DNA from 2 places in the Brenneria izadpanahii genome. Region 1 is predicted to be linked to the other one. Evidence: predicted binding sites of a transcription regulator. Region 1 holds the regulator's gene; the other holds the start of a gene.

Region 1 (14,923 bases):
GATTGCCGGATGGTGCGTTGAGCCGCATAGCGGACACTCGTCGCCAGGCTGTAGCCGCTTCCTCTCTTCCTCCAGCTTAACGATGCGCATTTCCAACTGGTGATGTTTATCCAGGTCGGCTAAATGCTGGCGGCGCTGAGCGTATTCTTTGCTTTGCTGTTTGCGTTGTTCTTCCAACCGGCCGATTTGCGCCTGTTGCTGAGCCTGATGCGTTTCCAACTGCCGCCGCTCCTCGCCCAGCCGCTGAAATAAGGCGCTGAGCGTGGCCAATTGCTGGCGGTCGGGACGTTGCGCGATGGAGCGGCTAAGTTGCTGATGCAACGCGGCAAGCGGCTGGCATGCTTCCTGTTCTTGCAGACTTTGCTGATGCAGGGCGAACTGCTGCTGAACCCGATCGGCTTCATGCTGCTGTTTGGTTTGTTGCGCGGCTAACTGAGCCGTTTGATGCTGTAACTGTTCCGACTGTCGCGTGTAGCTTTCCTGCTTGTGGCGCAAATTCGCCAGTTCGCTTTCAAGCTGTTGCTGACGCTGAAACTGGGTCCGCCACAGGGAAAGGTTTTCCCCCCAGTGTTGGTGATGCGGGTGCTGCTGGCGATAGCTATGAAGTTGCTCGCTCCGTTGTTGGGCAAGCTGGCGCCGTTGCGCTGTTTGCGCCAGCTTGAGCCGATCGTCCTGTTGACGTTTTTGCGCCTGTTCCAGTTCTTGCCGCAGTTTTATACCCTGCTGTAGCAGGCTGTCTATCTGGTGATCCAGCGGTATCACGCGTTCACGGATCAATACCTCCTGCTGCTGGCGGTAATCAACGTGCCGGCGCCAGGTTTGCTGCGCCTTTTCTTCCTCTTGGCGCAGCGCGGCTACGGCGGATAGCTGCGTTTTTTGCTGCTCGGCCAGGCCGGCGATGCGCTGCGACAGCGCCGCGGACTCCTGTTGGTAACGATCCCTGTTTTGCTGGAAGGGTCTGAGTTTTTCCGCCGGTTCGTTTTGCGCCAGACGTTCGAGTTGGGGCTGCGCCTGCTGGATAGCGGTTTGCGCCGCGTCGCGCTGCGTTTTGCCGGCCGTCAGCGAGTGCAGATACCGATCCTGCTGTTCAAACCAACGCTGATAAGTTAGTGCTTGCTCTCGCTCGGCAACCAGCTCTTGCTCCCGCTGCGTTAATAATGACAGCTGCGTTTCCAGCGACTGGCGCTGTTCATCATTCAGTAACTCAATTCCTGACGCGCGCGCCTGCAGCGTCTCTAACGCTATCCTGGCCTGTTTGTGCCGATCGAAAACGCGTTCGGATATGAGCCCGTAAATATCGGTGCCGGTCAGCTCTTCCAGCAGTTCGGCGCGGTCATTGGCATCCGCATTCAGAAACGCGGCGAATTGCCCCTGCGACAGCATCATCGAGCGGGTGAAGCGACCGAAGTCCAGCCCGGTTATTTCGGCGGTCATGCTCAGTTTTTCGGTCAATTTTTCACACAGTATCCTGCCGTCATTGATACGCGCCAGCTCCGCTTTCGGGGTTTGCAGATTGCCGTCGGGGGAGTTTCTGGCCCGGCGCTGGCTCCAGAAGGCGCGATAGCCGACGCCTTTGACTTCGAACTCCACTTCGGCAAGGCATTCGGCCGTGTTGCGGGTCATCAGTTCATTCTGGCTGGCGGTGATGCTTTTTAGTCTTGGCGTTTCGTGATATAGCGCCAGGCAAATCGCATCGAGCAGCGTGGTTTTCCCCGCGCCGGTCGGGCCGGTGATGGCAAACAGCCCGTTGCTGGAAAAAGGTTCCTGCGTGAAGTCGATTTTCCATTCGCCTTTCAGGGCGTTGAGGTTTTTTAACCGCAGACTGAGTATTTTCATTCGGCGCGCTTATCCTGTTCCAATTCTTCAATAACCTGATCGAACAACGCGCGCACGCGCTGCCGACGATTTTCCTCCAGGTCGCCGGCCGCCGCCAGCCGCCGTTCAAAAACGTCATGTACCGTCAGTTCATTCAGCGTTTCCTTTTCCTGCCGCACAATCGCCTGCATGTGCTGTTCGCGGGCGCGGCGTAGCAGCAGCACTTCAACGGGTAAATCCTCGGTCAGCGCCTGAATGCGCTTTTGCATATCGTTCAGATAATCCTGGGTGCTGATTTCGATATCCAGCCACACCGTTTTTTCGCCCTGATAATCATTGAAGGCGGAGAGTTGGCGCTCAATGTCGGCCAGATTGCCTTTGATGAGCCGCATTGGCTGCGTCATCGGGATCGCAAGCGTCTCTATCGCTGGCGGGGTATCTGGTTCGAAGCTGACCAGACAAACGGATTTTTCACTGCCCAGTTCATCAAAACTGAGCGGAATAGGGGAACCGCTGTAACGAATATGTTCGCTTTTCGTCACGCGTTGCGGACGGTGAATATGTCCGAGGGCAATATAGTCCGCCGGCGGAAACGCCTGGGCCGGGAAGGCATCCAGCGTACCGATGTAGATATCGCGCACCGACTCGGAGGCGGTGACGCCGATGGTCGTCAGGTGGCCGGTGGCGATGATGGGCAACGGCAGCCCCAATCTTTCGCGCGTCTGGCAGGCCAACTGGTAGCACTGCCGGTAATGCTCGGTGATGGCGTCCTGCAATGCCTGTTGTTTTTCGTCGCCGGATTGCCCGGCCTGGCTGACGATCAGATCGCGCGGACGTAGAAAGGGGATCGCGCAAAGCACGGCGCCGGGCTGCCCCTGGCGGTTTTTCAGCACAAGCGTCTGTTTTTCGATATCGCCGTCAGTGCTGGCAACGACCTGCGTGTTCAGACGGGCCAGCAATTCCCGTGATTCATTCAGGGTGGCGACGGAATCATGGTTGCCCGCTAATATGACTAACTGACAGCCTTTACGCTGTAAATCGACAACAAAACGGTAATACATTTCCCGCGCATAACTTGGCGGAGAACCGTTATCAAAGATATCGCCTGCTACTATTACTGCATCCACCTGATGTTGTTCGACCTGAGCAATGAGCCAGTGCAGAAACGCTTGATGTTCGGCCGCGCGGCTCTTGGTATAGAAATATTGCCCTAGATGCCAGTCGGCGGTGTGAATAATACGCATGGAACTCCCTGAACGGCGTGTAATCGCAATGTCTCTGATTATAAACGGCCTGTGAGCGCGCTGTCGTTGCGAAAACATAAGTTTGGAAAGCGGTTCGAAAATATGCGGCAAGGTGGAACGTTTTTTCGCGATGGGCTGGAGAGCCCGCCGCCTTTCGGGTCGTCACTCCGTGACGTGGAAAAATGCGCCGGCGTTTTTTTCATAAATCTGTCACAAAACTGACGCATAATGCACAGCGCATGCTAACAGCGACGATGATTAACGGCAGGATTAACAATGGCAAGACGCATATTGGTCGTGGAAGATGAAGCACCGATTCGTGAAATGGTATGTTTTGTACTGGAGCAGAATGGTTATCAGCCCGTCGAAGCTGAAGATTATGACAGCGCGGTAATGCAACTGTCAGAACCTTTTCCTGAGCTGGTATTGCTGGACTGGATGCTGCCGGGCGGATCGGGGTTGCAATTCATCAAGCATATGAAACGTGAAGCGCTGACTCGTGACATACCCGTCATGATGCTAACCGCCCGGGGCGAAGAAGAAGACCGGGTGCGCGGGCTGGAAGTCGGCGCGGATGATTACATTACCAAACCTTTTTCTCCCAAAGAGTTGGTGGCGCGCATTAAAGCGGTCATGCGCCGCATTTCGCCAATGGCCGTTGAAGAGGTGATTGAAATGCGCGGCTTGAGTCTGGATCCCTCCTCTCACCGGGTAACGACGGAAGAACTCGCGCTGGACATGGGGCCAACGGAGTTTAAGCTGCTGCACTTCTTTATGACTCACCCCGAACGGGTTTACAGTCGTGAACAGTTGCTCAATCACGTTTGGGGCACTAACGTTTATGTTGAAGATCGCACTGTTGATGTTCATATCCGCCGGCTGCGTAAAGCGCTGGAAACCAGCGGCCATGATAAAATGGTGCAAACCGTTCGAGGAACGGGGTACCGTTTTTCAACGCGCTATTGAAGGTTGTCGTACCGGAGAAACATCAACGTGCTAGAACGTCTATCATGGAAGAGGCTGGCGCTGGAGCTGGCTTTTTTTTGTCTGCCCGCGCTTTTGCTGGGGCTGGTATTTGGTTATCTGCCCTGGTTTCTTTTCGCCGCTGTTTTGATTGTGCTTTGCTGGCATTTTTACAATCAGCTTAAACTCTCCTACTGGCTGTGGGTCGATCGCAGTATGACGCCGCCGCCCGGACGCTGGAGCTGGGAACCGCTGTTCTACGGCCTTTATCAAATGCAATTGCGCAACCGCCGGCGGCGGCGCGAATTGGCATTATTGATTAAGCGTTTTCGTAGCGGCGCCGAATCGTTACCGGATGCGGTGGTGATTACCACCGAAGACGGCACCATTTTCTGGTGCAACCGGCTGGCCCAGCATCTGCTCAATTTCCGCTGGCCGGAAGACAGCGGGCAAAATATTCTCAATTTGCTGCGCTATCCTGAATTCGCCAGCTATATGAAAGGGCGGGATTTCAGCCGTCCTCTCACGCTGCAACTGAATAACTCCCACCACGTTGAATTCCGCATTATGCCTTATTCCGAGGGGCAGTTGCTGATGGTGGCGCGCGACATTACCCAGATGCACCAGTTGGAAGGGGCCAGACGTAATTTCTTTGCCAACGTGAGCCATGAGCTGCGTACGCCTTTGACCGTATTGCAAGGATATTTGGAAATGATGCAGGATGACGCGCTGGACGACTCTCTGCGCAGTAAGGCTCTGAATACCATGCAGGAGCAGACGCGGCGTATGGACGGATTGGTCAAACAGCTGCTAACCCTGTCGCGTATTGAAGCCGCCGCTACCATCGATCTCAGCGAGAAAGTCGACATGCCTCTGATGTTGCGCGTATTGCAGCGCGAGGCTCAGGCGTTAAGTCAGGATCGCCATGAGATTGTGTTCCGCGTGAATGAAAACCTTCATGTTTTCGGCAACGAAGAACAGCTGCGCAGCGCCGTTTCCAATCTGGTCTACAACGCTATTAACCATACGCCGGCAGGCACCCGTATCGAGGTTTGCTGGCAAAAAACGCCTCAGGGCGCGCAGTTTCAAGTCAGCGACAACGGGCCGGGGATCGCGGCGGAGCATTTGCCGCGTTTGACGGAGCGATTTTATCGCGTCGATAAAGCGCGCTCGCGGCAGACCGGCGGCAGCGGGTTAGGCCTGGCGATTGTTAAACATGCGCTGACCCATCATGATTCCCGCTTGGAAGTTATCAGTGAGTTCGGTTTAGGCTCTCGTTTTGTGTTTACGCTGCCGAATAGGTTGATTGTGCCCGCCTCTCTGGCCGAGAATACAGCGAACCTCTAAGCCTGACGGATAATTTTATTCATGAAATCCGCCGTTAATATAATCGCGGGCGCTATTTTAGCGTTGCTCGGTTTTTTCTGCATGGCGCAACCACCTCAAATGTTGGCGGGTAATCTCTCCAGCGCGGGATCGGATACGCTGGCTAATCTGATGTCGCGTTGGGCGGCGGATTTCAGCCGGCGCTATCCCGGCGTGAATATACAGATTCAGGCTGCAGGCTCTTCTTCCGCGCCGACTGCGCTGGCATCGGGCTCCGCACAGTTGGGGCCGATGAGCCGGGCCATGAAATCCAGCGAGATCGATGCTTTTGTTCAACGCTATGGCTACCCGCCGCTGGCTGTGCCGGTCGCCATGGATGCGCTGGTGGTGATGGTTAATCAAGATAATCCATTGCCGGGGCTGAATTTATCGCAGTTGGATGCGATTTTTTCCATCACCCGGCGCTGCGGCGGGCATCAGCCGGCAAAAAACTGGCGCGATCTGGGGTTGGGCGGCAGTTGGGAAAAGCGATCGCTGGTGCGTTATGGGCGTAATTCTGCCTCGGGAACCTACGGCTTTTTTAAGCAGCGGGCGCTATGCGGCGGCGATTTTCTGCCCCAGGTTAATGAGCTTCCTGGTTCCGCCTCTGTGGTGCAGGCCGTTTCGGCCTCGACCGAGGCGATTGGCTATGCCAGCGTTGGATTTATTACCAGTGGGGTAAGAATGGTGCCGTTGGCATCTCAAGGTACGGATTATGTGTATCCTTCCATGGAGAATATACGTAACGGACGTTATCCATATACCCGCTATCTGTATATCTATGTTAATAAAACGCCGGGCCAACCGCTGGAAGCGCTGACGTCCGCATTTTTGGATCGGGTGTTGTCGCATGCCGGCCAGACATTGGTCAGTCAGGAAGGTTATTTACCGTTACCGGAAGAGACGCGCCGGGCGGCCCGCCAGCAGCTTGGTCTGACTACGCCGGCTCCCCCTTTTCAGCGTTAAGTCTCTCTCAGCCGTTTTTTATTCTCATTAGGCTATCACCCGACTATCCAACCGCTACGCCGATTAAGCCGGCGGGTTGCGCGCCGTCGCCTTATTTTTTGCCATAAGATGAATATATGGTTATAATTTGCGCGCTTTAGGCATTTATTGCTGTTTTTATTGCAATGTGGTGCGATTAAATGCGCAAATCATGTATTGGGTAAATCTGTATTGTTAATTGTATATTCCAAATACATCAATTAATACAGTCAAAAACTCTGCTTTTTAGCGAAAGGGTTGTCTTCTATCGCTATAAACGTTTTACTTAGCCCGCAATATGGCTGTGCGACAGAATATAATTCTTATAAGTTCATATGCCGTTCGTTTTTTAATCGGCGGCGGCAGTCGGCAGCGCAGTTTTTCTTCTTATTTTTCGTTTCGATTGATACAGGCAACACGACATAATTATGAGTCATCGTTTAACTTCCAAAGATATCATGGCATTAGGTTTTATGACCTTCGCCTTGTTCGTCGGCGCGGGGAACATTATTTTCCCGCCCATGGTGGGCTTACTGGCGGGCGAACACGTCTGGCTGGCCGCCGCCGGCTTTTTACTGACTGCCGTGGGATTGCCGGTACTCACCATTATCGCGCTGGCGCGTACCGGCGGCGGTATTGATGCATTAAGCTCCCCCATCGGTAAAAAAGCGGGCGTGGTATTGGCGACGGTCTGTTATCTGGCTGTTGGTCCGTTATTCGCCACGCCGCGCACCGCCACGGTATCGTTTGAAGTCGGACTGGCGCCGCTGGTAGGAAACGGCGCTTCTCCGTTATTGATTTATAGCCTGATCTATTTTGCGATTGTCATCGGCATTTCGCTGTATCCGGGGCGCTTGCTGGATACCATCGGACACATTCTGGCCCCGCTGAAAATCGCCGCCTTGGCGGTACTGGGGATTGCCGCGATACTGCTGCCGGCTGGTTCTCCTCTCCCGGCGATTGAAACCTATCAACGCGTGCCGTTTTCCAACGGTTTTGTGAATGGCTATCTCACTATGGATACGTTGGGCGCGATGGTGTTCGGCATCGTTATCGTTAATGCGGCCCGTTCGCGCGGCGTTGACAACGCCAAGCTGTTGACGCGTTACACCATCTGGGCCGGTCTTATTGCCGGCGTCGGCCTGATGCTGGTCTACCTGAGTTTATTCCAGCTCGGCTCCGTCAGCGGCGTTTTAGCGCCGGAAGCCCAGAATGGCGCCGAAATTCTGCATGCTTACGTTCAGCATACCTTTGGCGCTATGGGCAGCAGTTTTTTGGCGTTGCTGATTTTTATTGCCTGTATGGTAACGGCGGTCGGCCTGACCTGCGCCTGCGCGGAGTTTTTCTCTCAGTATCTGCCGTTCTCCTACCGCTCGCTGGTATTTGCGCTGGGCTGCTTCTCCATGGTGGTGTCAAACCTTGGTTTAAGCCATCTGATTCAACTGTCGATTCCGGTACTGACAGCCATCTATCCGCCTTGTATCGTGCTGGTTTTACTGAGTTTTACGCGCCACTGGTGGAATAACAGCTCGCGTATTGTGGCACCTGTCATGTTAATCAGCCTGTTATTCGGCATTATTGATGGAATAAAATCGTCGAACTTTAAGTCGCTGTTGCCGGAGTGGAGTCTGCACATGCCGCTGGGTGAACAGGATTTGGCTTGGCTGCCGCCTTCATTATTGATTTTACTGGCGGCGGCTATCTACGATCGGCTGTGCGGCCGTGAGAAAGTCGCGGTTCATTAATCGCGCGGTGAATTTGCTTCATATACCACAGGCAGTTGCCTGTGGTTTTTCTTTTTTCAACAGGGCTGCTTATTTATGGAACAACAATCCACTAAGCTCAAGCGTGGGTTAAGTACCCGGCATATCCGTTTTATCGCATTGGGCTCGGCGATCGGCACCGGGCTTTTCTATGGTTCGGCCAGCGCCATTCAGATGGCGGGGCCTAGCGTCCTGCTGGCCTATCTGATCGGCGGCGTCGTCGCTTATATTATCATGCGGGCGCTGGGCGAAATGTCGGTGAACAACCCGCAGGCCAGCTCCTTTTCCCGCTATGCGCACGACTATCTTGGACCGCTGGCCGGTTATATTACCGGTTGGACCTACTGCTTTGAGATGCTGATTGTCGCCATTGCCGATGTAACCGCGTTCGGTATTTACATGGGGGTATGGTTTCCGGCGGTTCCCCATTGGGTGTGGGTTCTTAGCGTGGTGCTGATCATCGGGGCCATTAACCTGATGAATGTAAAAGTTTTCGGCGAACTGGAGTTTTGGCTGTCTTTCTTTAAAGTCGCCACCATTATCATAATGATAGTGGCCGGGGTAGGCATTATCGTCTGGGGCATCGGCAACGGAGGCGAACCTACCGGCATTCATAACTTATGGACCAACGGCGGATTCTTTAGCAACGGCGTGATGGGGATGATCCTCTCGTTGCAGTTGGTGATGTTCGCCTATGGCGGGGTGGAGATTATCGGCATTACCGCCGGTGAAGCCCAGGATCCGAAAAAATCGATCCCGCGCGCGATTAACTCCGTTCCCTGGCGTATTCTGGTGTTTTATGTGGGCACGCTGTTCGTCATCATGTCGATTTACCCGTGGAATCAGGTTGGCACCAACGGGAGTCCGTTTGTTCTGACATTCCAGCATCTGGGGATCACCGCCGCGGCCGGTATCCTGAATTTCGTGGTGATTACCGCGTCGCTATCCGCCATTAACAGCGATGTGTTTGGCGTCGGGCGCATGCTGCACGGTATGGCTGAGCAGGGCAATGCGCCAAAGGTCTTTACCCAGGTTTCTAAACGCGGGATACCGTGGGTAACGGTGGTGGTAATGATGCTGGCTTTGCTGATAGCGGTATATCTGAACTACATCATGCCGGGTAAAGTATTTCTGGTTATCGCCTCTCTGGCAACCTTCGCCACCGTTTGGGTTTGGATCATGATCCTGTGTTCCCAGATCGCTTTTCGACGCGGCTTGAACCGGGATCAGGTGAAAGCGCTGGCGTTCCCGTTGCGGGGCGGCGTGGCGACGTCGATGTTCGCTATCGTTTTCCTGTTTTTTATTATTGGCTTGATTGGTTATTTCCCCGACACCCGCGTGTCGCTTTATGTCGGCATTGTCTGGATTGTATTGCTGCTGGCGGGTTTTGTGATCAAGCAGAGATATCAGCGGCGCTAGGTTGAACAAGCGGGCGAGCATACGGGGATGAAGGCTTCATCCCCGTTTTACTTTGCGCCGGCGTGAGTTAACGGGTTGCAACCGCCTGCCGAGCCAGCGCCTGCATATCATAACCGGTCGGCGTCTGATGCACTCGCAAATCAAACTCCGGCATCACGGCGAAGATATGGTCGAAGATGTCCGCCTGTATGCTTTCATATTCCACCCAGGCAGTGGTATTGGTGAAGGCGTAAATTTCCAGCGGTAAGCCTTCCGGCGTCGGCGCCAACTGGCGCACCATCAACGTCATGCCGTTATGAATCCCCGGATGCGCTTGCAGATAAGCCTGAAGATAGGCGCGGAACGTCCCCAGATTGGTCAGCCGGCGTCCGTTGAGCGGCGAGGAGAGGTCGGCCTGCGCATTATGTTGTTGCAATTCACTGGTCTTGTGGGCGATATACGGCGAGAGCAGTCTGCTGCGTAGCAGCCGCTGCTGTTCGTCTTCGGTCATAAAATGCACGCTGGTGGTATCGATATTGACGCTGCGCTTGATGCGGCGACCGCCCGATTCCGACATGGCGCGCCAGTTTTTGAATGAGTCCGATATCAGGGCGTAAGTGGGGATGGTGGTGATGGTATTGTCCCAGTTTTTGACCTTAACCGTGGTCAAGCCGATATCGATTACCGCGCCATCCGCGCCGTATTTCGGCATTTCCAGCCAGTCTCCCAGCAACAGCATATTGTTGGCCGAGAGCTGAATTCCCGCCACCAGCCCCATAATCGGATCTTTAAACACCAGCATCAGGACGGCGGTCATCGCCCCCAGACCGCTGATCAGAATCAACGGCGATTTTCCGATCAGCAGCGACACCACCATAATGCCGATCACGATGGTGGCGATCAGCTTCAGGCTTTGAAAGATCCCACGTAGCGGCAACTGGGTGGCGACTTTTGAACGCGCGGAAACGGTCAGCAGGATATCAAGCAGCGAAAACAGCACCAGCAAAGCGAAAATCATGATCCAGACCTGAGAACAGATCACCAGCGCTTCACGGGTTTCACTTTGGGACGGCAGCCACAGTACCACCTGAATATTGAGAATGATGCCCTGGAAAAGAAAGGCCAGGCGATTAAACAGGTTATGCTGCGTTAAAGCCTGCTTCCAACCAGGGACGTCGGCACTGTTCGTTTGGTTTGACGAACGCAATACCATCCTTTTTAGCACCACCTGATGGAGAATCAGATGAATGACGGCTGAAATCAGCAATATCAGCCCCAGAACAATCAGTAGCGCAATGATGCCGGTGTGTTGCATTCCCGCGTTTTCCAGCCACAGAGCAAGATTTTGTTGCATGCGTCCCTCTTTGATATGCCAGCAAACCGGCCAGGTATTAACGATAGGTGACGTTTAAGGCTAAGGATTTGGCGCACTCAGTCAACTTTTTGTTTTGACGACGCGGGTCAAGACGGAAATAGCCGGGGTTGCGCTACGGGTTGACTTAACGGGGCGGTAAGAACGTTGTCGGAAAGCAAAGAAGCCAGCTGCTGCGGGCAACTGGCTTCGGCGGAATGACGTGCGGGGCGATTACAGTTTGTCGGCGTTTTCAGACAGGTATTTCGCAACGCCGTCCGGAGAGGCGCCCATACCGGCTTTGCCTTTTTCCCACTGGGCGGGACAAACTTCGCCGTGCTCTTCATGGAACTGCAGCGCGTCGACCATACGCAGCATTTCATCAATGTTGCGGCCCAAAGGCAGATCGTTTACCACCTGATGGCGGACGATGCCTTCTTTGTCGATCAGGAAGGATCCGCGTAGCGCAACGCCGGCATCCGGGTGTTCGATACCGTAAGCTTTTTGGATCTCGCGCTTAACGTCGGCGACCATGGCGTATTTCACTTCGCCGATGCCGCCTTTATCGACCGGCGTGTTACGCCATGCGTTATGAACGAACTCGGAGTCGAAAGAAACCCCGACCACTTCAACGCCGCGCTGTTGGAATTCGGCGTAACGGTGATCGAATGCGATCAATTCCGACGGACAGACAAAGGTGAAGTCCATCGGCCAAAAGAAAATCACGGCCGATTTACCGCTGATGTGTTTTTTCAGGTTGAAGTTTTCAACGATTTCGCCACTGCCGAGAACGGCTGCGGCAGTGAAGTCAGGGGCTTGACGCGTTACCAGGACCATAATTACTCCTGTGATTTATTATTAATGATGGATTAATGTAAATAACATTAATAAGTATATGGACTTTACCGGAGGGAAGACAGGCGAAGAGACCAATCAATGAGATAGCTTTCATCTATCAATCTAATAGATGATTTATATCATGGCCTTGTGTCCATCGTTCCCGGATTCAAATCTGCCGCGCTTTCGCCAGGTTCATCATCCTTGGATAAAACTGCCAGAAAAGTGTTTCAAATTGAGGATAGCTCCGTTCAATATCGCCAAATGAGCCGGAAAGCGCCGCCAGTCTGGGACGGCGAATCGACATTCTATGCAACACATCGGCGATGAACGGCAATTCGGCGTAACGTTCCAGCCAGCGTTCCGGCCATAAGTAGCTATTCAGATTTTGAAAACGATCGGGCGTCTGCGCCAGATGCGGCGTGATTTGCGCTTGCGCCTGGCTGACGAACGCTGGCAGCGATATCTGCGGCTCCAACCGCCGCCAGTGGCGGGCCAGAAAATGGTCCCACAGCACATCAAGCGTAATGGGCGCGACGCGGCGGTAATCAGCGCTGAAATACTGGCGGGCCTGTTTCACTTCCGGCAGGCTGTCGGTCAGAGAGTCAACCCGGCGATGTAAACGGATACCCGCGACGACGTCATCAGAATAGTTTTCCTGAGGATTGCCGCGGACAAAGTCAGCCATCAGATTGCCTAACAGCGAACTGTCAGCCAGCGTGGCCAGGTGGAGGTGAGCAAGAAAATTCATGGCGGAAGTATAATGCATTACGCTTCCCGTGTGCTTATTTCTTGCAGCCATGCGCTTGCGGCTCTAGACTAGGCCGCCCATTTTTTAATGTATTAAATAGCTAAGTGAATTGTCATGCGTGTTGCCGATTTCTCGTTTGAACTCCCTGAATCATTGATCGCCCATTATCCGCAGGCCCAGCGTAGCGGGTGTCGTCTGCTGTCGCTGGACGGGCCGACGGGAAATCTGACGCACGGCGTGTTTACCGATTTGCTGAATAAGCTGGATGCCGGCGATCTGCTGGTGTTTAACAATACGCGCGTTATTCCGGCCCGGCTGTTCGGGCGCAAGGCCAGCGGCGGTAAACTGGAAGTGCTGGTGGAGCGGGTGCTGGATGAGCGCCGAGTGCTTGCGCATGTGCGCGCGTCAAAAGCGCCGAAACCCGGCGCGGAGCTGCTGCTGGGCGATGACGACAGCGTCAGGGCGACGATGGTCGCCCGCCACGATGCGCTGTTTGAACTGCATTTTGATGATACCCGCGATGTGCTGTCGATTCTGAACGATATCGGCCATATCCCGCTGCCGCCTTATATCGCTCGGCCTGATGAAGAGTCTGACCGCGAACTGTATCAGACGGTCTATAGCCAGCGTCCGGGCGCGGTGGCGGCGCCGACGGCAGGCTTGCATTTTGATGAGCCGATGCTGGCCGCTCTGCGTGAAAAGGGCGTGGAGATGGCGTTTGTCACCTTGCACGTTGGCGCGGGGACATTTCAGCCGGTGCGCGTAGAGACCATTGAAGATCATGTGATGCACGCCGAATATGCCGAGGTGCCGCAGGAGGTGGTCGACGCGGTGCTGGCCTGCAAAGCGCGCGGGAACAGAGTGGTGGCGGTCGGCACCACCTCTGTCCGCTCGTTGGAGAGCGCCGCGCAAGCCAGCGAAGACGCGCTGATCGCGCCTTTTTTCGGCGATACCCGTATCTTTATCTATCCTGGTTATCACTACCGGATTATTGATGCGCTGGTAACCAACTTCCATCTGCCGGAGTCGACGCTGATTATGCTGGTGTCGGCTTTCGCCGGCTACCGGCATACCATGTCCGCCTATCGGCAGGCGGTGGCCGAACAGTACCGTTTTTTCAGCTACGGAGACGCCATGTTTATTACGCGCAATCCGCTGGCTGAACAGGAGCAAATCGGATAGTTACCCTGTCCGAACTTTTTATGTACGCCGCAGGCCAGGCTCTGTCAGGCGTTTGTCCGGCACTATCAATGTCAACATCAGACTGTTTTTCTGATGCTGGAGGCTAAGTGAAGTACGAATTACAAAAAACCGATGGCCGCGCCCGGCGCGGCAGATTGATTTTTGAACGCGGCGTGGTGGAGACCCCGGCGTTTATGCCAGTGGGAACCTACGGTACGGTGAAGGGCATGACGCCGGAAGAAGTGAAAGATACCGGCGCGCAGATCCTGCTGGGAAACACCTTCCACCTGTGGCTGCGCCCCGGTCAGGAAATTATGAAATTGCATGGCGATTTACATGATTTCATGCAATGGCATGGCCCGATTCTGACCGATTCCGGCGGTTTTCAGGTCTTCAGCCTGGGGGATATCCGCAAAATCACCGAAGAGGGCGTTCATTTCCGCAACCCCATCAATGGCGACGCCATCTTCCTCAGTCCGGAAAAATCGATGGAGATTCAGTACGATCTGGGATCTGATGTGGTCATGGTTTTTGACGAATGTACCCCATATCCGGCCGAATGGGACTACGCAAAGCGCTCGATGGAAATGTCCCTGCGCTGGGCGAAACGCTGCCGCCAGCGTTTTGACGAGCTGAACAACAAGAACGCGCTATTCGGTATTATCCAGGGAAGTGTTTACGAAGATTTACGTGACGTATCGGTAAAAGGACTGGTAGACATTGGTTTTGATGGGTACGCTGTGGGCGGTTTGGCGGTTGGTGAGCCTAAAGCGGATATGTTCCGTATTCTGGAGCATGTCTGTCCGCAGATCCCGGCAGATAAGCCACGCTATCTGATGGGGGTCGGTAAACCGGAAGATTTGGTGGAAGGCGTACGCCGCGGTATTGATATGTTCGATTGCGTCATGCCTACGCGTAATGCGCGTAACGGTCATCTATTTGTCACGGACGGCGTGGTTAAGATCCGTAATGCGAAGCATAAGGATGACGTCCGTCCGCTTGATGAGCATTGTGATTGCTATACGTGTCGCAATTATAGCCGCGCATACTTGCATCATCTTGACCGTTGCAACGAAATACTCGGAGCGCGACTCAATACTATCCATAATTTGCGTTATTATCAGCGTTTAATGGCAGGTTTACGTCAGGCTATTGATGAGGGTAAATTAGAGCACTTTGTGGTGGATTTTTACCAACGGATGGGTAAACCGGTTCCGCCGCTTGCTGAAAAAGAAGTTGCCGACAGCAACTGACAGCCGGCGTTATTGTG
Region 2 (14,923 bases), 1.1 Mb from region 1:
AGCCGCGTATTAGCCAGATAGTTAAGGTTATTGCCAACAGACACCAGCTCGATACGGCCAAACAGCGCGACAAGAAAGCCGATAACGATCAACAGCGTAAAACCGGCGCCCAACATAGTGCCGAGTTTCATTTTTTTTAACATATTCATGATCTTCCCTTAATAGTTGATTTAAGCCACGCCCTGAAAATTAATGATGACGCATAGGGAATGTGAGATAAGGCAACATGTTGCATATTATTTAAAATAATGATTCGCAAACTTTATCGGTTGGTTAATTGCGCGCTTTATTTTTAATAAGTTAATAAACTAAAAATATGATTTTATTGGCATTCGATATTTTATTTTTATAAATCAATAAATTAAAAAATAGCCAAGGTTAAAGGCATAAATATTTAACTTTACGCATTAGGGAAAAACGGGAAAAAAACGGAGTTTGATGACAGTGTTTCTGATTGGCCGCGGCTCTTACAGATGATGTAAGACAACGATCTTCGCCGCGCCCGGCAAGAGGAGAAGCGGCAGGGATAGTCAACGCACAGAAGGCCGCGGATGCGGCCTTCTGTTTATTACTGTAGATCAGTCCGTCAGCGTTAGAATGACGCCCAGTTCTGCGCGCCGGACGACGTTTCGCCCGCCAGCCTCAGCGCTTTCTCCGGGCGGGAAGCCGCCTGCGGGGCGATTTTGCCCACATAGGAAGCGCTTAAGCGGAAGGTGCTCATCAGCTCGACCAGACGTTTGGCCTGATCGCTCAAACTGTCTGCGGCGGTGGCGGATTCCTCCACCAGCGCGGCGTTCTGCTGCGTCACTTCATCCAGTTGGTTAACGGCATCATTTACCTGGGAAATCCCTTGAGCCTGCTCGCGGGTCGTCACGCCGATTTCGCTAAGCAGTTCGGCGACATGGCGCACCTGTTCCACTATTTCGCTCATCGTGCTTCCCGCTTCGTTTACCAGAGCGGAGCCGTTCTCCACTTTCTCCACGCTTTCGCCGATCAGATCCTTGATCTCTTTGGCGGCTGACGCGGAGCGCTGGGCCAGAGAGCGCACCTCGCCGGCTACGACGGCGAATCCCCGTCCTTGCTCACCGGCGCGCGCAGCCTCCACGGCGGCGTTCAGCGCCAGGATGTTGGTCTGGAAAGCGATGCCGTCAATAACGCCGATGATATCGCCAATCTTGCGCGAGCTGGCGGAAATATCCCCCATCGTGGTGACGACATTGTTCACCACGTCCCCGCCTTTGGCGGCGGTCGCGCTGGCGGAATTGGCCAACTCCGACGCCATATGAACGGTATCGGTATTCTGTTTGATGGTGGTGTTCATCTGCTCCATGGAAGCCGCGGTCTGTTGCAGATTGGACGCCTGCTCTTCCGTCCGCTGGCTCAAGTCGGTATTGCCTATCGCAATCTGACCGGCGCCGGTAGCGATAGATTCGCTGCTCTCGCGCACCTGATTGACCGTTTGGCTCAGGCCGTCGCGCATGGCCGCCATCGCCGCCAAAACGCTGGTGGTATCGCCCGCGCGCAGTTGAACGTCCAATGCCAGGTTGCCCTGCGCCACCTGTTGCGCAATCTCGACCGCATAAGTCGGTTCGCCGCCCAGCTGCTTCTTAATCCGGTAGGTAATGCCCCAGGCGACCAGCCCTCCCAACAGCGCCGCCAATGCCGCAATGCTCAACATTAATGAACCTGCCGTAGTTGCTTGGTGTTGCGATGCGTTGGCGGTTTCAATGGTCAGCGAGGTTTGGTAATCGATCATCGCATCCAGAGCATCAAAAATGCCGTTTTGCGCATCACGCAATTCGCCGAACAGCATGGCGCGCGCCTGCGCAATATTTCCCGACATCCCCGCATCGATCGATTTCTTCACCGTCTCAAGATAGGACGGAATAAGTTTTTCCAGGTTCTGCGTCCGCGTCCGCGCTTCCGGTGAAATCGTGCGCTCCCGAATCTGCGTGAACAATTCGCTATTGCGCGCCTGCAACTGAACGATGCGTTTCTGCTCCCCTTCCATTTCCTGCCGATCTTCCAGCAAGGCAATATTTCTGATCACGCGTGACATGGTATTGATGTTGTCTTTAACTTCCTGCATCAACAGCAGGTTATTAATACGTACCTGTGATAACTGGATATTGCCGCTTAGATCGGCCAGTTGCATACGGCCAAACAAAGAGACAAGACAGCCAATCAGAATGATTAAAGCGAAGCCCGCCCCCAACATGGTCCCCAGTTTCATGTTTTTTAAAGTGTTCATATTATTCCTTGGTATTGAATATCTGCCGACAAATCCGCTCGCCGCGATATGTTTGTTTGATTTTTTTCAATGAGGCGCTAAACAAGCTGTTATTAAATGCCTGTTATTGCAGGATTCACTCCCGTGCCTGATAAATTCGGATGCCGCGGCAAGAGGGTGAACGAGTAGTATATGGGGGAGCGAATAAATCTATTGTCGGATAAATGAGCGAAAACAGGCCCGATTGTCGCCATACAATAGCAAAAAACTTTATATGTTAATTTATTGATCGCTTTTAGCTATTGTTTGGATATAAACGCTTCACCAGGCGATTTTCCCTGTTATCGTCGAGGATCACGATCGCCGCGCCGTCATCACACCGTCATTTAACGGTTATTTTTCTGTCATGTAGTCATGTCACGTTACTTCCTGAATAAAAGAAGCGCTTTTTGCTCAAGCCAGGTTTAATTCCAGGAGACAGGCATGCTTAATCCGATTATTCGCAAAACGCATGGCATTAATAAAACAATGATATGTGCGGCATTGGCGCTGGCTTGCAGCGCCAATGCGCAGGCAGTGACCGAAATCCCTTTCTGGCACTCAATGGAAGGGGAGCTGGGAACCACGGTTAATTCACTAACGGACCGTTTTAACCAATCGCACAGCGATGTCAAAATCGTCCCGGTCTATAAAGGCAACTACGAACAGAGTCTGGCCGCCGGGATCGCCGCTTTCCGCGCCGGCAACGCTCCCGCGATTTTACAGGTTTACGAAGTCGGCACCGCCACCATGATGGCCAGCAAGGCCATTAAACCCGTCTATGAAGTGTTCAACCAGGCCGGAATCAATTTCGACGAGTCGGTTTTCGTCCCCACGGTTTCCGGTTATTACGCCGATGGGAAAAGCGGACATTTGCTGTCGCAACCGTTTAATAGCTCGACCCCCGTGCTGTACTACAACAAAGACGCCTTCAAAAAAGCCGGGCTGGATCCGGAGCAACCGCCTAAAACCTGGCAACAGATGGCCGAATACACCGCTAAACTGCGTGCGGCAGGCATGAAATGCGGCTACGCCAGCGGCTGGCAAGGCTGGATTCAAATCGAAAACTTCAGCGCCTGGCACGGGTTGCCGATAGCGAGCCGAAATAACGGTTTTGACGGTACGGACGCGGTACTGGAATTCAATAAGCCCGTTCAGGTCAAACATATCCAACTGCTTGAGGATATGAATAAAAAAGGCGACTTCACCTACTACGGACGTAAAGACGAGCCAACGGAGAAGTTCTACAACGGTGAGTGCGCCATTACCACCGCTTCTTCCGGTTCGTTGGCGAATATCCGCCAGCACGCCAAATTCAATTACGGCGTCGGCATGATGCCGTATGACGCCGACGTGCAAGGCGCGCCGCAGAACGCCATCATCGGCGGCGCAAGCCTGTGGGTGATGAACGGCAAAGACGACGCGACCTACAAAGGCGTCGCCGAATTTATGCAGTTCCTGGCGCAGCCTGAAATCGCCGCGGAATGGCACCAGAAAACCGGCTATCTGCCTATCACCACCGCCGCCTATGAATTAACGCAGCGGCAGGGCTTTTACGATAAGAATCCGGGCGCGGATATCGCAACGCGCCAGATGCTGAACAAACCGCCATTGCCGTACACCAAAGGTTTGCGTTTAGGCAATATGCCGCAAATCCGTACCGTGGTGGATGAAGAGCTGGAAAGCGTCTGGACCGGTAAGAAAACCCCGCAACAGGCTCTGGACAGCGCCGTCGAGCGCGGCAACGCCCTGCTGCGCCGTTTTGAGCAGTCGGCCAAGTAGTTGACAGACCTACCCCGCCTCTCCCCTTCTCAGGGGGGGAGGTAACCGGAATACCCCGTTGATTTCGTCCCTTAAGAAGGAGATACAAGGCGGGATTGACAGGTTTCCGTCATCAGCAATGAGTTAACGTATGACATCATCCCGTCCTGTTTTTGGCTGTAGCTGGTTACCCTACGCGCTGGTTCTTCCCCAGTTGCTGATCACCATCATTTTCTTTATCTGGCCTGCCGGTCAGGCGCTGTGGTATTCGGTGCAAAGCCTGGATCCGTTTGGGCTATCCAGCGAGTTTGTCGGGCTGGAGAATTTCAGGCAGCTATTCAGCAACGGCTATTATCTGGAATCGTTTTACACCACGCTGGTATTCAGTTTTCTGGTGACCGGTTTCGGCCTGTTGATTTCGCTGTTTCTGGCCGCGCTGGTTGACTACGTTTTGCGGTTCAGCCGCCTATACCAAACCCTGATTATCCTGCCGTACGCCGTGGCGCCCGCCGTCGCCGCCGTTCTGTGGATGTTTCTATTTAATCCCGGACTGGGTTTGATCACCTATTATCTGGCGAAGCTGGGCTATTCCTGGAACTACGCGCAAAACAGCGGACAGGCGATGTTTCTGGTGGTGCTGGCTTCGGTCTGGAAGCAGATAAGCTATAACTTTCTGTTTTTTCTGGCCGCGTTGCAGTCGATCCCCCGCTCATTGATTGAAGCGGCAGCCATTGACGGCGCCGGGCCGGTGCGCCGTTTTTTCAATCTGGTGCTGCCGCTTATCTCTCCGGTAAGTTTTTTCCTGCTGGTGGTCAATCTGGTGTACGCCTTTTTCGACACCTTCCCCATTATTGACGCCGCCACCGCCGGCGGTCCGGTACAGGCCACCACCACGCTGATTTATAAGATTTACCGGGAAGGTTTTGCCGGTCTGGACCTTTCCAGTTCCGCGGCTCAGTCGGTGGTGCTGATGCTATTGGTTATCGCATTGACGGTGATTCAGTTCCGCTTTGTCGAACGGAGGGTGAACTACCAATGATCGAAAATCGCCGCGGACTGGATATTTTCAGCCATCTAATGCTGGTGGTCGGCATCATCGCCGTACTCTTCCCGCTGTATGTCGCCATCGTCACCGCCACGCTGGATAACGAGCAGGTGTTTCAGACGCCGATGACGCTGATACCCGGCACCCACCTGTGGGAGAATCTGCGCCATATCTGGCAACACGGCGTGGCGAATAACGCCGCGCCCTTTGGGCTGATGCTGTTTAACAGTTTCGTCATGGCGCTGGCGATCACGCTGGGCAAAATCACGGTGTCCATATTATCCGCCTACGCCATCGTCTATTTTCGCTTTCCGTTCCGCAATCTGTTTTTCTGGATGATCTTTCTCACGCTGATGCTGCCGGTAGAGGTGCGCATCTTTCCCACGGTGGAAGTCATTTCCCAATTGCACATGATAGACAGCTACGCCGGACTAACGTTTCCGTTGATGGCATCGGCGACGGCAACCTTTCTGTTCCGGCAGTTTTTTATGACGCTGCCGAGCGAGCTGCTGGAAGCATCGCGCATTGACGGCGCCGGCCCGATGCGTTTCTTCTTCGATATCGTTCTACCGCTGTCGAAAACCAATCTGGCGGCGCTGTTCGTCATCACCTTTATCTACGGCTGGAACCAGTATCTGTGGCCGCTGCTGATCATCAGCGATGCGAACCTGGGGACGGCGGTGGCCGGGATCAAAAGTATGATCGCCTCCGGCGATGTCGCCACCCAATGGAATCAGGTTATGACGGCGATGCTGGTGACGATGCTGCCGCCCTTGATGGTCGTGTTGCTGATGCAGCGCTGGTTTGTTCGTGGTCTGGTTGATAGTGAGAAATAACACGTTATGGCATGCTTAAAACTTCAGGCCGTTACCAAATCCTATGACGGTAAAACACAGGTTATTCATCCCATCGATCTCGATGTGAACGATGGCGAATTCATCGTAATGGTCGGCCCGTCCGGCTGCGGTAAATCCACGCTGCTGAGAATGGTTGCCGGGCTGGAGCAAACAACCAGCGGCGATATCTATATCGATAACCAGCGGGTCACCGAGCTGGAACCCAAAGATCGCGGCATTGCGATGGTGTTCCAGAACTATGCTCTTTATCCTCACATGAGCGTTTATGACAACATGGCCTATGGCCTGAAAATTCGCGGCTTCGGTAAAACACAAATTCGCCAGCGGGTGGAAGAGGCCGCGCGAATTCTGGAGCTGGCTCCGCTGCTGAATCGCAAACCGCGCGAATTATCGGGCGGACAGCGTCAGCGCGTGGCGATGGGACGCGCGATCGTGCGCGAACCCGCGGTATTTTTATTCGATGAACCCTTGTCAAACCTGGACGCCAAACTGCGGGTACAGATGCGGCTGGAATTGCAACAGCTGCATCAGCGGCTGAAAACCACCAGCCTCTATGTGACGCACGATCAGATTGAAGCCATGACGCTGGCCCAGCGCGTGATCGTGATGAATAAAGGCGTCGCCGAACAGATTGGCGCCCCCGCGGACATTTATCGCCGCCCGGCGTCGCTGTTTGTCGCCAGCTTCATCGGCTCGCCCGCCATGAACCTATGGCCGGGCAGAATCAACGATGACGGCGGCCGGTTTGAAATCGGCGACGCCTTAGCCCTGCCGCTGCCGGCGGCGAAACCGCAATGGCGCGGACGCGAGTTGACGCTGGGGGTAAGACCGGAGCATATTCAACTGACGACCAGCGAGGCGGACGGCATTCCGCTACAGGTATCGACACTGGAGCTGCTGGGTGCGGATAATCTGGCGCACGGACGGTGGGGCGAACACAATGTGATTGTGCGCCTCTCCTATGAACACTGTCCGGCGGCGGGCTCGACACTTTGGCTGCACTTGCCTGAACAGGCATGGCATTTGTTTGATTCGCAAAGCGGATTACGGGTGGAATAATGGTAACGCAATGGCCTTATCCGGCTATCGTCGCCCATCGCGGCGGCGGCTCACTGGCGCCGGAAAACACATTGGCCGCGATTGATGTAGGCGCCGGTTTCGGTCATAAGATGATCGAGTTTGACGCCAAGCTATCGCAGGATGGTCAAATCTTCCTACTCCATGATGATACGCTCGAACGCACCAGCAACGGCTGGGGTATCGCCGGCGATCTGCCGTGGGACAAACTGGCCGCGCTGGATGTCGGAAGCGGGTACAGCAAAAAATTCGCCGGCGAACGGTTACCGCTGTTATCGGAAGTCGCAAAGCGCTGTAAACAGTATGGCATGGCCGCCAATATCGAAATTAAACCGACCACGGGCCATGAGCAGGAAACCGGGCGTCTGGTCGCCCTTGCGGCGCGTCAGCTGTGGCAGGATCACCCCATTACGCCATTGTTATCGTCATTCTCGGCGCAATCGCTGGAGGCCGCCCGGCAGGCGGTTCCCGAGCTGCCGCGCGGCCTGCTGCTGGATGAATGGGACGATGACTGGCGAAACCTGACCCGCCGGCTGGAGTGCGCGTCCATTCATCTCAATCACCATTTACTCACCGCGGAACGGGTTGCATTACTGAAGGCGGCCGGGCTGCGCATTCTGGTTTATACCGTCAATCAACCAGAGCGGGCCAAAACGTTGCTTAATTGGGGCGTTGACTGTATCTGTACTGACCGGATAGATTTAATCGGGGCGGATTTTGCTACCGGCTAAAATCAACCCATTTATCTCTTTTCAGCTAGGTGCCGGTTACTAAGGAATTGGCTCAATGCCTCCATTTATTAGTTCGCTCTGGCACCAGATTTTTCTATCTTTACCGCTATTTATTTTGATCGCACTGGGTTATGGCCTGATCCGCTACGGGAAATGGCCGTCAACCATTACCGACGGCATGAGCCGCTTTGTCTTCTCGGTGGCGATGCCGGCGATGTTGTTTCGCCTGATGAGCGACTTCTCCAAACGTCCGATGGTTGATGCCCGCCTGTTGATCGCCTTTTTCGGCAGTTGCCTGCTCGTTTTTATACTGGGCCGTCTTGTCGCGCGTAAGGTTTTTCAACTGGATGGCGTATCCGGATCGATTTTTGCGCTCAGCGGCATCTTTTCCAACAATGTGGTGCTCGGGTTGCCGATCGCCTCGCTGATGCTGGGCGAAGAGGCGATACCTTCCGTCGCGCTGGTGGTGGTGTTTAACGGTTTAATCCTTTGGACGCTGGTGACGGTCTCGGTCGAGTGGGCGCGCAATGGGGCGCTATCTCTGCAAGGCTTTACCAAAACCGCGCTGGGGGTGCTGAAAAATCCGCTGATTATCGGCATCCTGTCCGGGACGGCGTTCAGCCTGACCGGGTTTCCACTGCCGTATTATGTCGACCAGCCGCTAAATATGCTGGGGCAGATCGCCATGCCGTTATCGCTGATCGCCCTGGGGATGGGGCTGGCGGAATACCAGATCCGCGACGGCCTGCACATCAGCATCGCTATCTGCGTCATCAAGCTGCTGGTGCAGCCGCTGGTGATTTGGGGCATCGCGATTGCGATCGGCCTGCCGGAAATAGAGACGCGGGCGGTAGTATTGCTGGGCTCAATGTCAGTGGGCGTAAACGTTTATCTGATGTCGCGCCAGTTCAATGTGCTGGGCGGCCCGGTCGCCACCAGCCTGCTGGTTTCGACGGCGCTGGCCGCCTTGACCACCCCGCTTATCCTGACGCTGATGGGCGTGCGTCTCTAAACCGAAGCGGCGCGACGCCAGGCTCATCCCCTGCCGCTAAGAGGCGGACGGCGGCTGAACTGAGGGCGTCGCCTGCTGTATCCGCTTTTGCTGCTGTTGCAATTGTTGCTGCTGCTGTTGCTGCAACTGACTATTGCGCTGCTGTAATTGCTGATTCAACTGCTGTTTCTGCAACTGCTGATTCTGCTGCATACGTTGTTGTAACTGCTTCTGACTATTGATGCCGTTTTCATACTGTTGCTGCTGCGTCGATGGCGCTTTCGCGGCGTCGGCCTGTGTAACCAACGGCAGTGAAAACAAGGCAAACAATAATGCCGTCAGCGTAATTGCGTGTTTCATTCGGTCCTCCACGGCACGGAATGTGCCAAACCGTATCGCTATTCGGAACCGCATATATTCCCGGTCCCGTTGATATACAGTGTAATCGCTGCAAACGGAAACGTCGTGCAGAGTTATCTGCATTCTGCGTCCGCCAGGCTTTGGGCCGCCCGCGGAGAATGTTATATACTGCGGCGGAATTTTTCTTTGCGATTGAAGTTATCTCATGTTTCATATTGCGCTCTATGAGCCACAAATAGCGCCAAACACCGGCAATATTATCCGTTTGGCGGCCAATAACGGCTGCACGCTTCATCTGATTGAGCCGCTGGGTTTTGATTTTGAAGAGAAGAAGCTGCGCCGGGCAGGGCTGGATTATCACGATCTCGCCAGCGTCAAGCGCCATAAAAACTATCAGGATTTTCTGGCGGCGGTCGCAGGGCAACGCATTTTCGCCTGCACCACCAAAGGCAGCCGCCCTTACGACCAGCCCGATTATCGGCCCGGCGACGTACTGCTGTTCGGCTCGGAAACCGCGGGCCTGCCGGATGATATCCGTAACGGCTTTTCGGCGGATTTCCGCATCCGCATTCCTATGCAGCCGGAGTGCCGCAGCCTCAATCTGTCCAACGCCGTCGCCATTATCAGCTATGAAGCCTGGCGGCAGAACGGCTTTGGGGGACGAACCTAACCGGTTAAGGCTTTTTTCGCGGTGGATTAACCAGGAAAACGACCTCCCCGCGATAATAAGGGGAAGCCGCAAGCCGCCGTTGCCATTTCTTATCCCACTTACCGTGCTGCACCAAACCCAGCCGAAAAGGGATCGTCAACTTTTGCAGCGCCGGCAGGTAGTCGGCGTAGTTGGTTACGGTGCTGCGCCCCTGATAGGTTTGGATCACCAGTTCATCAATGCTGCCGCGCAACCGGTTCAACTCGGCGACGTCGCCGGTTTTCGACCAGTCGAGCAACCCGGTGACACTGATCAGGCAATCTTTCGGCAGCCGTTGCCGCAGTTGCTGTAAAAACGCCGCATATCCCGCCAGTTGATAACTTTCGGCGTCAAAATCAATCTGAATTCCCCTGACCTGATTACCGTGGCGGCGCCACGCTTCCTGTAGCTTCAACATGCGGTTGAGGTGCTCATCCGACAGCGACAGCGTCGTCAGCCGGTAAGACAGCCACAGAGAAGCAACGCGTAGTTTACTGGCGGGGATCCCCTGGCGCAGAAAGACCGTTTGCCCCTGCCGACGGGCGATCTCGCCCTGATGCAGATAGAGCGTCTGAGCCTGATGCAGCACGCTCTGCGGCCGAACGGCCGCCCACAGCCAGAAAGCCTGATATTGCGCGGCGTTGACGCTGCCGGCCTGAGCCGCCGCGCCGCTCCACGGCCAGAGCAGGAGCGCTATCCAGGTTACCAGTAATACTTGAGCTTGTTTGCCCACAGGCTGCCTTTAAACTCGGTTTTCAGTTGGGTAAACCAGGCCTTACGCGTCGCTTTACTGATGTCCTGTCCGCCGCAGTCGTTAAAACCGCTGGGCGCATAGCAGTAGACCGCCCGATAGAGCGCATAGCTTTTATCTTCCGGCGGCGCGTCAGGATCGGCGATAACCCGCATGTATCCATCCAGCCGATTATATTCCGTCCCTTTGAATTGCGTCGGCGCATTGATTAACTCATCCAGCATATTACTCTCTCCCCAGTCAAATCCGACGGTATCGCCGGTTCGCAGAAAGAACTCGCCGAGGCAGTTAATGGACCGCGCATCGTTCGGCCGCTGATTTAGCGTATTAACCACGCTATCCAGCGCAGGGCATTGATATCCCTCCTCGGTATCGCCGCCGTCCCAGTTAAAAACGGCTAGATCGTCCAGACTCCAGTCCATGTTTTCCGCATCATCCAACGGCAGAATTTCTTTTCTGAGCGCGCTATCTTTCAGATAACCGGCATAGTCCGCGTGTAGCAGCGATTTGGTTAACAACGTATGCAGGGCGATGGCCCGTTCTTCATGGGTTTGTTGCGGTCCCGTTTGCTGACGCAACAGGTCGGCGCTGGCGCTGACTTTTAGCACCGCGGAACGAAAACGCAGATTTTTAACCGGACTATCCGACGTGAATACCCTTTCCGGATGACCGGCCTTAACCAGCGTTTCAGCCAGCGCCAGTTGCAGGAACTGCTGCTGGGTATAGTCGGTATTCAAGGAGAGCAGGCGGCGCCAATGCATTTCTGCTTCATCCCAGCGCGCCAACTGCTGGAGCGCCTGACCGCGCAACACTTGCAAACTGAAACTCGTGGTATCGGTGAGATTCCGATCGTGAGTTTCCGCGACCCCGTTCACGACGGCGGCATAATCTTTCAGCCGATAAAACTGATAGGCGGTCTGTAGATAGTGGTATTCGTTTTGCATCGCCACCTGCTCGAACAGGGTTTGTTGGGCCGCCAACTCTTCGGCGGATAATTCAGGGAAACGTCCCCAGCCGCCATGAACCGCGCGCAGCCGTTTAAGATCCTGCACCAGCGCCAACAGCGGGCTATCCGCCGCCGCGGTAAATGTTTCCCGCTCCAGCAGTTTGTTGTCGATCTCATCGCTTAATACCTGCAGATCGCCGGCATTATCGGCGCGATCCAATACCTGCTGATAAATTTTGGGTAACGCGTTCAGATCGCCGAGGATCCAATATGCCCGCCGGTAGAGCCCTTGCGCGGAGCCGACATATAAACCCCGCGGATACTGCCGCAGATAATCATCAATGCGCCCTATGGCTGACGATGCCGCGTTTTTATCGGCTTTGCCGGCATCGAACATATTGTATTCATCCAGCGCGGATTGCATCGCTTCGTTAATCGCCACGCGGATCAGCATATAACGCGCGGTTTCAGCGACCCACGGTTGTCCGGCTTCCGTCAGTTCCTGAAAGCCGCTGTTTGCCTGCTTGAATTCCCCCTGATAGAAAGCCTGGCTATTGATCAGATAGCGTTTAAGATCTGCCGCATGTCCCTCATCCGGCAGACGCTCAAGCTCGTCGGATAACGAAGACGGGGAATAATCCGGGGACAGGATAATTAAACGCGCCAGAGCAAGCGGCGTGCGCTGAGCATCGGTTAACTGTTGGTCGGCCAACAGCACATCAAAAAAGTCTTCGACGGTCGAGAGATCGTTGGATATTTGCCGGCCTTCCCCGTCGTTGGACGTCAGCGTAGCGAATTTTTCCTGCACGTCAGACGGCAGCTTCAACTGACGGGCCTTATTTACCAGCGCGCTGTCGCCGGCGGCGGTTTGCGCTGAAGCCTCATCCGCCGATGGAGCCGGGCCTTCCGTCGCCGCCAGCCCCATAACGCGATATGCGGTAAAGGGGTCGGTACGCGACCGTGTCTGGTCGGGGAGCGGCTGAGGCACCGGCAAAGCAATATGCTGGCGGCTGCTCTGGAGCAGCATCAAATTGGTTCTGGTATCGTTATCCGGCAAAAGGTAAGGAAACGCCGGCATTCCGCACTCCGCGTCAGAAAAACCGCAAATACCATCAGTAGAGCTAAAAGCGTGGCAGCTAAAAAGCGTACTCAGTAGACCCGCCAGCAAAGTTAGTCCTTTCATGTACATGTTCCTGTTGGATTCAATTTCAGGCCATATGGCTGCCGGTCGGCTATTGTTCCCATCATCGCCGGGGTATCGCTCTATCCCGGCGCCAATAAGAGTAGCCTATTATCAAAAAGATATGGCTGGCGCCGATACGCAGCGCCCGGAGAGGATACAGCGGAAAAGATTAACGTGAAGTTAACGACAATACCGTGGCGCAAAAACCGGAACGCCAGGGCTTTACCAACAGCCTGACGTTGTTGCCATTTATCTTTGATGTAATGGTAACCAGATAACCAATCGTAATCCACCCAGCGGACTATCTTCCGCTTTCACCCAGCCCTTATGCTGCGAAATCGCCGTTTCCACGATGGCCAGCCCCAAACCGGTGCCGCCAGACTCCCGATCGCGGGCTTCGTCCGTGCGGTAAAAAGGCCGGAAAATCTGCTCCCGGTCTTCCGGGCTAACGCCTGGGCCGTCATCATCCACCTTGATGGTGATGCCCTGATTATCAACGGAGAATGCGACTTCAATATGACGGTGAGAGTAACGCAGCGCATTGCGGACAATATTCTCCAGCGCGCTGTCGAGCGCGGAAGGATTGCCATACAACGTCCACGGACCGGGAGGATACGGCACATCCAGCGTTTTCCCCATTTGCTCCGCTTCAAAACGGGCGTCATCCAACACATCGCTCCACAGCTCATCGGCGCGGATAAATTCGCGGGTGAGCTCGTTCTTATGTTGATTGCGGGACAAAACCAGCAGGTCGTTAATCATGCTGTCCAGCCGCTGCGTTTCGGTTTCAATGCGGCTTAGCTCGTTGCCCTCCCCCTGGCGTCTGCGCAGCAATGCGGTGGCCAGTTGCAAACGGGTGAGCGGCGTGCGCAGTTCGTGTGAAATATCAGACAACAGCCGCTGTTGCGCCGTTACCATCCGCTCCAGCGCGCTGACCATCTGGTTAAAACTGACCCCGGTCGCCAGAAACTCCTGCGGACCGGCTTCCAACTCAGGATGTTGACGCAGGTTGCCGCGCGCCACTTCGTCCGCCGCATACTTCAGCTTACGGGCCGGTTTGGCCAGGCTCCAGGCTAACCATAACAAGAGAGGGGAGCTGATCAGCATGGTGAATATCAGCAGTAATAACGGCCGGTCAAACAACAGGTTAATAAAATCCGACTGTAGGCTGCTGGCCGGGCGAATCAGATAAAGCTGGTAATTATCTTCACCATCCCGAATGGAAAACGGCCCCAGCAGCTCAACACGGCCATATTTCTTTTTTTGCGGATGATCGGCATTATCGGACAGGCCGATAAAATTACGCACAATTTGCGTTTCATTTTTCTGAGCGCCAAGCACCCGTCCTTCACTGGTAACCAACAAAAGACGCTGCCCCGGCGGAGCCCATTTCTCAATCACCCAGAATAACCGCAGCCACCAGCGTAAATCATTGGCCGGGGTGTTCGCCAGATCGGCTTCAATATGTTGCTCCAGCATAATCCCTTGCCGCTGCTCGCTTTCCAGCAACGCTGTCAACTGGCGTGAATCAAGCTTGGGCACCATCAGTACCAGCATGAGAACCAGCGCCAGCGTCAACCAGAAAATAGCGAAAATACGCGCAGTCAGGCTATTAATCATGCAGCAGACACCATCAGGTAACCTCGCCCGCGTAACGTTTTAAACCACGGCAAGCCATCTTTCCGCTCCGGCAATTTACGACGCAGGTTAGAGATATGCATATCAATGGCGCGGTCAAACGGCGTAAGCCGTTTCCCCAACACTTCCTGACTCAAATGCTCGCGCGAAACCACCTGACCCAGCCGCTGCGCCAGCAGATACAGCAGCGTGAATTCGGTGCCGGTCAGATCCAGCACGGTTTCATCAAAGCTGGCTTCCTGCCGGCCGGGATTCAGCCGCAGCCCGTCAACTTCCAGCGTCGGCGCGCCGTTTTCACCAGACTGTTGCTGGTCCGTCCAGTTTGAACGCCGCAAAATGGCGCGGATACGCGCCACCAGTTCACGGTCGTTAAAAGGCTTCGGCAGATAGTCATCCGCGCCTAATTCCAGGCCGAGAACACGATCCAACTCGCTGCCGCGGGCAGTCAGCATGATCACCGGAGTCTGATGCTGCTGGCGCAGCTCTTTTAACGTATCGATACCGTTTTTCTTCGGCATCATGACATCCAGCAATAACAGGTCAACGGTGCTATCCAATACGCTTAACGCCTGTTCGCCATCGTAGGCGACAACGACGTTAAAACCTTCCATTTCGAGCAATTCTTT

What was found. Region 1 encodes PhoB, which activates phosphate uptake and scavenging genes when phosphate is short. Its sites were predicted from a motif close to CTGTCATAAAACTGNCNNAT; they were not measured.
Region 2: the regulator PhoB is predicted to act here: its motif matches at 2,599-2,618, upstream of ugpB (sn-glycerol-3-phosphate ABC transporter substrate-binding protein UgpB).

Annotation. Positions count from the first base shown of each region.
Region 1 covers NZ_CP050854.1:3,936,126-3,951,048, reverse strand. Annotated here, with positions in the region: gene HC231_RS17645 (AAA family ATPase) at 1-1,836, opposite strand, end outside; gene sbcD (exonuclease subunit SbcD) at 1,833-3,059, opposite strand; gene phoB (phosphate response regulator transcription factor PhoB) at 3,336-4,025, shown strand; gene phoR (phosphate regulon sensor histidine kinase PhoR) at 4,053-5,369, shown strand; gene HC231_RS17625 (PstS family phosphate ABC transporter substrate-binding protein) at 5,391-6,353, shown strand; gene brnQ (branched-chain amino acid transport system II carrier protein) at 6,800-8,116, shown strand; gene proY (proline-specific permease ProY) at 8,192-9,553, shown strand; gene HC231_RS17610 (mechanosensitive ion channel family protein) at 9,621-10,886, opposite strand; gene HC231_RS17605 (peroxiredoxin C) at 11,118-11,720, opposite strand; gene HC231_RS17600 (acyl carrier protein phosphodiesterase) at 11,890-12,471, opposite strand; gene queA (tRNA preQ1(34) S-adenosylmethionine ribosyltransferase-isomerase QueA) at 12,586-13,653, shown strand; gene tgt (tRNA guanosine(34) transglycosylase Tgt) at 13,761-14,906, shown strand.
Region 2 covers NZ_CP050854.1:5,078,909-5,093,831, forward strand. Annotated here, with positions in the region: gene HC231_RS22750 (methyl-accepting chemotaxis protein) at 1-149, opposite strand, end outside; gene HC231_RS22755 (methyl-accepting chemotaxis protein) at 593-2,251, opposite strand; gene ugpB (sn-glycerol-3-phosphate ABC transporter substrate-binding protein UgpB) at 2,714-4,051, shown strand; gene ugpA (sn-glycerol-3-phosphate ABC transporter permease UgpA) at 4,182-5,069, shown strand; gene ugpE (sn-glycerol-3-phosphate ABC transporter permease UgpE) at 5,066-5,911, shown strand; gene HC231_RS22775 (sn-glycerol-3-phosphate import ATP-binding protein UgpC) at 5,918-6,991, shown strand; gene ugpQ (glycerophosphodiester phosphodiesterase) at 6,991-7,740, shown strand; gene HC231_RS22785 (AEC family transporter) at 7,796-8,752, shown strand; gene HC231_RS22790 (hypothetical protein) at 8,789-9,091, opposite strand; gene HC231_RS22795 (tRNA (cytidine(34)-2'-O)-methyltransferase) at 9,297-9,761, shown strand; gene HC231_RS22800 (DUF3142 domain-containing protein) at 9,766-10,512, opposite strand; gene HC231_RS22805 (PA5441 family protein) at 10,482-12,659, opposite strand; gene cpxA (envelope stress sensor histidine kinase CpxA) at 12,909-14,279, opposite strand; gene cpxR (envelope stress response regulator transcription factor CpxR) at 14,276-14,923, opposite strand, start outside.